One region of the Enterobacter sp. UPMP2061 genome, then DNA from elsewhere that is predicted to be linked to it. Evidence: riboswitches for the same ligand, from Rfam matches in the RefSeq annotation. Region 1 holds a riboswitch; each other region holds the start of a gene.
What was found. Region 1 has a riboswitch for thiamine pyrophosphate ahead of thiB (thiamine ABC transporter substrate binding subunit). Riboswitches for the same ligand answer to the same signal wherever they lie in the genome.

Region 1 (3,276 bases):
AACATTTTGCTGGCGGGTGATTAGCACCAATACTCAGTCACACATGATCGAGGCGAGTTAGCGAGAAGAGGTCGATTTCGTAACGTCCCACTGCATCAGATCTTCCAGTATTCTCAGCCGCTGCTCTGCGCACTGGCGGGCCAGCCAGGACACTCCCTTTGTCGCTGAAAAATAGTGCTGATAAAACTGACGTGCGGTAGACCTCTTCATAATTTACCTCCTCGCTTCATCGATAAGGATTATTGGCTTAATATAGGGATTAATAAATTGCTGATTTTTTGTCAGGAGTTCCCCTTTTATGCCTTCCGGTCGTCTGCAACAACAATTTATCCGCCTCTGGCAGTGCTGCGAGGGGCAATCGCAGGAGACCACGCTGAACGAGCTGGCCGAGCTCCTCAACTGCTCCCGGCGTCATATGCGCACGCTCCTTAATACCATGCAGCAGCAGGGCTGGCTAAACTGGGAGGCCGAAGCCGGACGCGGCAAGCGTTCGCGCCTGACTTTCCTTTATACCGGCCTGGCGTTACAGCAACAGCGAGCGGAGGATCTGCTGGAGCAGGACCGCATCGATCAGCTGGTCCAGCTGGTGGGCGACAAAGCCGCCGTGCGCCAGATGCTGGTCTCGCATCTGGGACGCAGCTTTCGTCAGGGACGCCACATTCTGCGGGTACTTTACTACCGCCCAATGAAAAATCTGTTGCCCGGTACGGCGTTACGTCGCTCTGAAACCCACATGGCCCGGCAGATATTCAGCGGTCTGACGCGGATAAATGAGGAAAACGGGGAACTGGAAGCGGATATTGCCCATCACTGGCAACAGGTGTCTCCGCTGCACTGGCGCTTCTTTCTACGCCCCGGCATTCATTTCCACCATGGACGCGAGCTGGAGATGCGCGACGTTATCGCCTCTTTAGAGCGCGCCCGCACGCTGCCGCTCTATTCGCATATCGCACGGATCCACTCTCCAACGGCCTGGACGCTGGATATTGAGCTTTCGCAGCCGGACAAATGGCTTCCGTGGCTTCTGGGCTACGTGCCATCAATGATCCTGCCTGCCGAGTGGCGATCCCTGAACAATTTTTCCAGCCAGCCGATTGGTACGGGCCCCTACTCCGTTTCACGGAACAACAGTAATCAACTGAAGATCCGCGCCTTTGATGATTACTTTGGCTATAGGGCGTTGATCGACGAAGTGAACGTCTGGGTGTTACCGGATCTCAACGAAGAGCTGAGCGCAGGCCTGACCCTGGAAGGGCCAACAGCCGGTGAAAAGGCGTTCGAAAGCCGCCTGGAGGAGGGCTGCTACTACCTGCTCTTTGATAGCCGCAGCCATCGCGGGGCAAACCACGACGTCCGCAGGTGGATAAGCCATATTCTGGCGCCCGCTAACCTGATTTATCACGCAGAGGAGCAATACCAGACCTGGTGGTTCCCGGCCTATGGCCTGCTCCCACGCTGGCACCATGCGCAGCCCGTCCGCAGCGAAAAGCCTGCCGGACTGGAGACCATCACCCTCAGCTACTATCGCGACCACATTGAGCACCGTTTTCTGGCGAGGATCATGAGCACGCTGCTGGCAGCCGAAGGCGTGACGCTGGCGATACAGGAAGTCGATTATGATGAATGGCATCGCGGAGACGTCATCAGCGATATCTGGCTCAACAGCGCGAATTTTACGCTGCCGCTGGATTTCTCGCTCTTTTCTCACCTGTACGAGGTGCCCCTGATTCAGCACTGTATCAACCGGGACTGGCAGCAGGACGCCGCGCGGTGGCGGGCGGGAGAAATGGATCTGGCCGCCTGGTGTCAGGAATTACTGACCGGGCAGACGATCGTACCGCTGATTCACCACTGGCTGCTGATCCAGGGGCAGCGCAGCATGCGCGGTCTGCGGATGAATACCCTCGGCTGGTTTGATTTTAAATCCGCCTGGTTTGCGCCGCCGGAGCCATAACGCTTTCGTAATATTCACCAAATCATTACAATAGCGCCGTTCTCAACGGGGTGCTGCATCACTGATGTGCGCTGAGATAATACCCGTCGAACCTGATCCGGATAACGCCGGCGAAGGGATTTGAGGCTGTCTCTCAAAATCCTTTGCCACTCAACCCTGAGGTGCAAAGTGTTAAAAAACGTTCTTCCTCTGCTGGCGCTGGTTGCGCTGCCTGTTTTTGCTAAGCCTGTTCTGACGGTCTACACCTACGACTCCTTCTCCGCCGACTGGGGCCCCGGCCCGGTGGTAAAAAAAGCCTTTGAAGCCGACTGCAACTGCGAGCTGAAATTCGTGGCGCTGGAAGATGGCGTCTCGCTGCTCAACCGTCTGCGCATGGAAGGCAAAAACAGCAAAGCCGACGTGGTGCTCGGGCTGGATAACAACCTGCTGGAAGCCGCCACCCAAACCAGACTGTTCGCCAAAAGCGGCGTGGCGGCAGATGCCGTCAACGTACCGGGCGGCTGGAAAAACGACACCTTCGTTCCCTTTGATTACGGCTACTTTGCGTTTGTCTACGATAAAAACAAGCTGAAGAATCCGCCCAAAAGCCTGAAAGAGCTGGTCGAAAGTGACCAGAAATGGCGCGTAATTTATGAAGATCCGCGTACCAGCACGCCGGGTCTGGGGCTGCTATTGTGGATGCAGAAAGTCTACGGGGATAAAACGCCGGAAGCGTGGCAGAAGCTGGCCGCGAAAACCGTTACCGTCACCAAAGGCTGGAGCGAAGCCTACGGCCTGTTCCTGAAAGGCGAAAGCGATCTGGTGCTGAGCTACACTACCTCTCCGGCCTACCACATTATCGCCGAGAAGAAGGATAACTACGCCGCCGCGAACTTTGCTGAAGGGCATTATTTGCAGGTGGAAGTAGCCGCCCGCACCGCCGCGAGCAAACAGCCGGAGCTTGCCGAAAAATTCCTGAAATTTATGGTCTCCCCGGCATTCCAGAATGCTATTCCGACAGGAAACTGGATGTACCCGGTCACTGACGTTGCGCTGCCGGCAGGCTTTGAGCAGCTAAACAAGCCGCAAACCTCACTGGAATATACGCCGCAGCAGGTTGCCGCCCAGCGCGCCGCATGGATTAGTGAATGGCAACGCGCCGTCAGCCGCTGATCCCCGGCTGGTTAGTTCCCGGGCTGCTCGCCGCCATACTGATGGTGGTCGTCAGCCTGGGTGCATTCCTTGCGCTGTGGTTTAACGCGCCAGAGAGCGATCTGCTCGCCCTCTGGCACGACAGCTATCTCTGGCACGTCATCCGTTTCTCCTTCTGGCAGGCGTTTCTC
Region 2 (3,276 bases), on a different contig from region 1:
ATTAATCCTACCGGTACCCAGGACTCCTCTATTGATACCGCATCGTCATCCACGTAGCGGATGCGCTTAAGCAGAAATACATCGCTGTCCGGCGCAAGGGAAAGGTGGCGGGCGATCTCCTCCGGACATTTCACGACGCGTTTATTAACCCACAGCGTGTTGGGCGTTTTGCCTCGCAGCACCACCTGCTGAGAAAACCCGCGCGCCTCTTTTAGCGAATATTCAAAGATATTGTTGATTTGCGTACCGTATCCACGCGCGCGGGTGACGACGCCGGCCTCTTCCAGCGCCTGCATCGCTTTACGCACAGTAATGCGCGACACACCGGCCAGCTGGCTCAGATCGCGCTCGCCAGGCAAAATATTACCGTGCGCGAGCACGCCGCTGCGTACCGCGTTTTTAACCGTTTCGGCAAATTTCAGGTACAACGGCGTGTTGTCCGGTGCGGCAATTCGTTCCTTGAGTTGAGCAATTAACCGGGTATGCGCTTGTTCCATCTCTGTTTTTCTCTGGCATAAGGTTTTATGCCAGTATACGGCTTACCACCATGCATGAAAATGGTGAACCGGCCCAATACCGTGACCCACTTCCAGAGAATCGGCTTTTGCCAGCGCGCACGAGAGCCAGATCTTCGCCTCCTGCACCGTATCCGCCCAGTTCGCGTTTCGGGGACGCAGCGCCGCCAGCGCCGCCGAGAGCGTACATCCCGTGCCGTGGGTGTTTTTGGTCTGTACCCGCGGGGCAGTGAAACGTTGCGCGCCATCGCGGGTGAAGAGCCAGTCCGGGCTTTCTGCATCATCAAGATGACCGCCTTTCATCAGCACCGCGCTGCATCCCATCGCCAGCAGCGCATTGCCCTGCTCTTTCATCTCACGTTCGTTTTGCGCGTGTGACGCATCCAGCAGCGCGGCGGCTTCAGGGAGGTTTGGCGTGATCAGCGCCACCTGCGGCAGCAGCTTTTTACGCAGGGTGTCGACGGCAGAGGCGGAGAGCAACGGATCGCCGCTTTTGGCCAGCATCACGGTATCGAGCACCACGTTTTTTATCTGATAACGTTTGAGACGTTCAGCGACCGCTTCAACAATGTCCGCCTCTGCAAGCATGCCGATTTTGGTGGTGTCGATGCGTACATCGCTGAATACCGAATCCAGCTGTGCGGCGACAAAATCCGGCTCAATACGATATACCGACTGTACACCGCGCGTGTTTTGCGCCACCAGCGCGGTGATAACCGAGCATCCGTAAGCGCCGAGCGCAGAGAAGGTTTTCAGGTCTGCCTGGATCCCCGCTCCGCCGCTGGGATCGGTTCCCGCAATAGTCAGGGCATTAATGCGTGTCATACCAGCTCCTCCAGCGCGTAAAGCGCATCCAGAAACGCCGGGGCAAAGCTGCCGGGGCCCCGGCTGTGAGTCAGTGCAGCTGCCCCTGCGCGCTTCATAAAGCCGCAGGCTGCCGTCGCATTATCAAGCCTGTCGCCAGGCAGCGAACAGCAGGCGGCGACGACCGCCGAGAGCGCACAGCCTGTTCCCACCACGCGGGTCATCAGCGGGTCGCCGCCCGCGACCGTACGGGTTCGCTGACCATCAGTGATGTGATCCACTTCTCCCGTGACGACCACAACGGCATGGGTCTGACGGGCGAGCGTCTGCGCAGCGGTCAACGCGCTCGCCGCCGTATCGGTGGAATCAACCCCGCGCCCGCCCGCACTCATTCCGGCAAGGGCAAGGATTTCGGAGGCGTTTCCACGAATGGCCGCAGGTTTAAGGGACAATATTTGCTGGCAAAATCGGGTGCGGTACGCCAGCGCGCCAACCGCAACCGGATCCAGAACCCAGGGTGTACCTGCGGCTACCGCGCTCTCAATGGCCCGACGCATCGACTGGGCGCGCGGCGCGGTGAGTGTACCCACGTTGATGAGCAGGGCATCGGCAAGCGCGGCAAACTGTTCCGCTTCCTCGGCTTCGATCACCATTGCCGGGGAAGCACCCAGCGCGAGCAAAACGTTGGCGGTGAAGGTCTGCACGACATCGTTGGTCATACAGTGCGTGAGCGGGGAACGGGTTCGGAATTGATGTAAAACGTGTGAGTCGAGCAGGTCAGGCTGCATGGTTTCGCTCCTGCCGTGCGTGAAGAAGCGATGACCGGGTAGGCATCTGACTTCCCTACGCTGGCATTATCCAGATCAGGTAATACGGGTATTTCTCAGCCTTCACAAAGAAGGGCACCCCGAGTCAAATTACTTATAAAACAGTTGCTTACGAAATGAGCATTCGTAGTCATGTAGTGTAACCGGGGGGTAACCCGGGTGCAAGGGGTTTAGGGCTGTCCGTTAACCCCCTGTAAAGAACAATAAACGACAAGATATTAACTACCCTCAATATGTATACATTATTGTTCAGTTAATTATCCCACCTTATTTGTTAAGAACTCATGAAAAATATTATTCACTCACTATGCTGAGAAATTTTATTTTTATCCATAATGACGCACCGGGAGTACTTTTATAAGACAGCCCACCTTCTTTCGTATGAAATAAACCCACATATTAATGTAAACATTTATTTTGCAGAATTTTATCTCTGTCAAACACTTAATTTAACTCTCTCATTTACCACCTCATTTTCACCTTAATGTTTACATTAATAACAACCGCAAAATGACTTTTACGCCGTCGGAACTATTCATAATATTTATGACTTAGATCAACATCATTGGTTTGCGTTTAATTGATAGTTTACTCGCGTTACTAAATAAGATTTAGACAACGTTCACCCGTTTTTTTAATCCACAAAACAAAGCGATTCAGCTTCAGTATTTTTCGACAATTAATGATGTGAGCTTTTCAAATGAAATCTATGAATAAACCCTTTATTGCTATTTTTGTAATGGGCGTTGTCTTAGCGGGTACAATGAGCCAGGCTGAAGCCGCGAATACGGTTTGGGACGATCAGCAAATCACTAATATTGTAAATGACCATCAGGATCAGATTACACAAAACAACGCTGATAGCATTAACCGTGATATCGCAACGGATAACCGCTTAACGCAGGTTAATGACGACCTTCAGTCCACAAAATTAGGCGTGTTAGTCGTGGATAAAATGGCTAACGACGCACATCAGAAAGCGTTGCTTGCCGGCGCGCTTGCCGATACCGCCAGTCTGAAAAGTGAGACGGCCCTACAGGGTGTGGCGACTAACGGCGCAGCCATTATCAACCTTCAACACGTCGATAATATTCAGGATAGCCGCCTTACTGCTCTCGAAAATGCACCTA
Region 3 (3,276 bases), on a different contig from region 1:
GCGGGCGGTGAACGGATCGAGGGCCAGGTTAAACTGGTCTTCCCAGCGGAATTCAAAGCGTGCTTTGGACATGGCGTTGTCGCGAATTTGCGCGCCCGGATGGCCTTTCGCCAGATCCGCTGCGTGGGCGGCAATCTTGTAGGTGATCAGCCCCTGCTTCACGTCCTCTTTGTTTGGCAGCCCGAGGTGCTCTTTCGGCGTCACGTAGCAGAGCATGGCGCAGCCGAACCAGCCGATCATCGCCGCGCCAATGCCTGACGTGAAGTGGTCGTAGCCCGGCGCAATATCGGTGGTCAACGGCCCCAGGGTGTAGAACGGTGCTTCGTGGCAGTGCTCCAGCTCTTCGGTCATGTTGCGACGGATCATCTGCATCGGCACATGGCCCGGGCCTTCAATCATCACCTGCACGTCGTACTCCCAGGCGATTTTGGTCAGCTCGCCCAGCGTGTGCAGCTCGGCAAACTGCGCCTCGTCGTTAGCATCGCGGATGGAGCCAGGACGCAGGCCGTCGCCCAGCGACAGGGAGACGTCGTACGCGGCGCAGATCTCGCAGATTTCGCGGAAGTGCTCGTAGAGGAAGTTTTCCTGATGATGGGAAAGGCACCATTTCGCCATAATCGAACCGCCGCGTGAGACGATACCGGTCAGACGTTTCGCCGTCATCGGCACGTAGCGCAGCAGCACGCCCGCGTGGATGGTGAAGTAGTCCACACCCTGTTCCGCCTGCTCCAGCAGCGTGTCGCGGAACGCTTCCCAGGTGAGGTTTTCGGCGATGCCGTTGACCTTCTCCAGCGCCTGATAAATCGGGACGGTACCGATCGGCACCGGGCTGTTACGCAGGATCCACTCGCGGGTTTCATGAATATAACGGCCTGTGGAAAGATCCATCACCGTGTCCGCGCCCCAGCGCGTCGACCAGACCAGCTTTTCCACCTCTTCTTCGATGGATGACGTCACCGCTGAGTTGCCGATATTGGCGTTGACCTTCACCAGGAAGTTGCGGCCGATAATCATCGGCTCGGATTCCGGGTGGTTGATGTTGGCAGGGATAATGGCGCGCCCGGCGGCCACTTCGTCACGCACAAATTCCGGCGTGATGTTTTCCGGCAGGCGAGCGCCAAACCCTTCACCCGGATGCTGGTGGCGCAGCACTTCGCTGCGGATGCGCTCGCGGCCCATGTTTTCGCGGATGGCGATGAACTCCATCTCCGGCGTGACGATCCCCTGGCGCGCGTAGTGCAGCTGGGTCACGCATTTACCCGCTCTGGCGCGTTTCGGCGTCAGCAGGCCGGTAAAGCGCAGCTCGTCCAGACCGTCGTCGGCCAGGCGCGCGTTGGTATACGCCGAGCTGCGCACGCTCAGTTCTTCGCAGTCGTTACGGGCGTCAATCCACGGCTGGCGCAGTTTTGCCAGACCCTGCTGTACGTTGATAGCAACAGAAGGGTCGCCGTACGGGCCGGAGGTGTCATACACCGGCACGGCTTCGTTGTCTTCAAACTGCGGGTTTTCTTTGCTGCCGCCGATAAGCGTCGGGCTGAGCTGGATTTCGCGCATCGGCACGCGGATATCAGCCTGTGAACCGGTGATGTAGATGCGCGTTGAGTTCGGGAAAGCGGTGCCTTCCAGGGTGTCGATGAAGCGTTGTGCGTGTTCGCGCTGTTCGCGGCGGGTCAGTTTTGTTGTAGACATAGCTCATTCCAGATGTGAAGGACATGGCTTGTCAGACGACGGATGAAGCAAGAGAAGATCGCCTCAGGGGCGATACAACAGCAGTGTGACTCTTGTTCCCTTCGCAGGTATTAACCTGATCAGGTTCCGCGGATCCCGAATTAACGGTCTCAGCCCGTGCTTTCACACTGGGCACTCCGACAAGAAAAATCCCCCTCGTGAGAGGGGCGAATGGTTGTAAATTACTCGTTAACGATTAAGAACTCAAGCAGGGCGCGCAACGTTATCGCTGGTGCTGATATTCAGGTTGTTGTCCAGCACGAGGGCGATGAGCTTGTCTTCCAGCGTGAATCGCTCTTCCAGCGCTTCGCCAAGGTCGGAAAGCGCCTGCTGAAACTCAAGATAGTTATCGTGATCGATAGCGTTCTCTAGCGTGGAATCGTAGTAGTCCATGATCTGCTGGGTGTTGGCTTCCAGCAGCGGACAGAGTTTGCTGGCCGCTAAATACGGCGTTGTCCCTTCCATTTCGCGGATAATGCGTTCATAAAGGTTGAAATGGCCGTCGGAAAGGTAGTCGACCAGGCTCTGACAGAAGTCGTCCAGCGCTTTTTCATTCAGCCGCATAAAGGATTCTTTGCCAGGCTTAAGACCAACCAGATTGTAATACGCCACGAGTAGATGCTTGCGCACATGTAGCCAGCGATCCACCAGGGTGTTACTTCCTCCAACGCGCTCAGTCAGGCTTTCCAGCTGGTTTAACATGGTCGACTCCATAAGGTTTAGAATGGGATCTGCTTATCCAAAATGTAACCATAATGCTAACAACATGTCAGTGAAGCGAAGGTAGTGCAATAGATATGGATCGTATTATTGAAAAATCAGATCTGGGTTGGTGGATCGTCAGTCGCGAACAAAAATTATGGCTGCCCGGTGGGGAGATACCCTACGGTGCGGCAGACATCTTCGATCTCGTCGGCCAACCGGCGCTGCGGATCGGCGAGTGGCAGGGCGATCCGGTATGGTTGATCCAACAGGCTCGTCGTCAGGATATGGGATCCGTTCGTCAGGTGTTGGATCGGGATGTCGGCCTGTTCCAGCTGGCGGGGCGCGGCGTGCAGCTGGCGGAGTTTTACCGCTCGCACAAATACTGCGGCTACTGCGGCCACACCATGCACCCGAGCAAAACCGAGTGGGCAATGCTCTGCGGCCACTGCCGTGAACGCTACTACCCGCAAATCGCACCGTGCATCATTGTCGCCATCCGCCGTGATGATTCCATCCTGCTGGCGCAGCATACCCGCCATCGCAACGGCATTCACACCGTCCTCGCCGGGTTCGTGGAAGTCGGCGAAACGCTGGAACAGGCGGTGGCGCGCGAGGTGATGGAGGAGAGCGGCATTAAGGTGAAAAACCTGCGCTATGTGACGTCGCAGCCGTGGCCGTTCCCGATGTCCCTGATGACCGCGTTTATGGCGGAATACGACAGCGGCGAGATTGTTATCGATCAGAAAGAGCTGCTGGAGGCGAACTGGTATCGCTACGACGATTTACCGCTGCTGCCCCCGCCGGGAACGGTGGCGCGTCGCCTGATAGAAGATACCGTGGCAA

Region 2: linked by a shared signal. The riboswitch ahead of thiM (hydroxyethylthiazole kinase) and the one ahead of thiB (thiamine ABC transporter substrate binding subunit) in region 1 are both predicted to bind thiamine pyrophosphate.
Region 3: linked by a shared signal. The riboswitch ahead of thiC (phosphomethylpyrimidine synthase ThiC) and the one ahead of thiB (thiamine ABC transporter substrate binding subunit) in region 1 are both predicted to bind thiamine pyrophosphate.

The regions. Positions count from the first base shown of each region.
Region 1 covers NZ_JBSKJP010000007.1:150,553-153,828, forward strand. The annotation lists gene sgrT (glucose uptake inhibitor SgrT) at 58-210, opposite strand; gene sgrR (HTH-type transcriptional regulator SgrR) at 299-1,954, shown strand; TPP riboswitch at 1,991-2,091, shown strand; gene thiB (thiamine ABC transporter substrate binding subunit) at 2,123-3,106, shown strand; gene thiP (thiamine/thiamine pyrophosphate ABC transporter permease ThiP) at 3,082-3,276, shown strand, end outside.
Region 2 covers NZ_JBSKJP010000002.1:400,860-404,135, reverse strand. The annotation lists gene ACWKXX_RS07430 (GntR family transcriptional regulator) at 1-497, opposite strand, end outside; gene thiD (bifunctional hydroxymethylpyrimidine kinase/phosphomethylpyrimidine kinase) at 540-1,340, opposite strand; gene thiM (hydroxyethylthiazole kinase) at 1,337-2,107, opposite strand; TPP riboswitch at 2,143-2,239, opposite strand; gene ACWKXX_RS07415 (YadA-like family protein) at 2,856-3,276, shown strand, end outside.
Region 3 covers NZ_JBSKJP010000020.1:7,028-10,303, reverse strand. The annotation lists gene thiC (phosphomethylpyrimidine synthase ThiC) at 1-1,689, opposite strand, end outside; TPP riboswitch at 1,769-1,878, opposite strand; gene ACWKXX_RS21980 (Rsd/AlgQ family anti-sigma factor) at 1,933-2,430, opposite strand; gene nudC (NAD(+) diphosphatase) at 2,526-3,276, shown strand, end outside.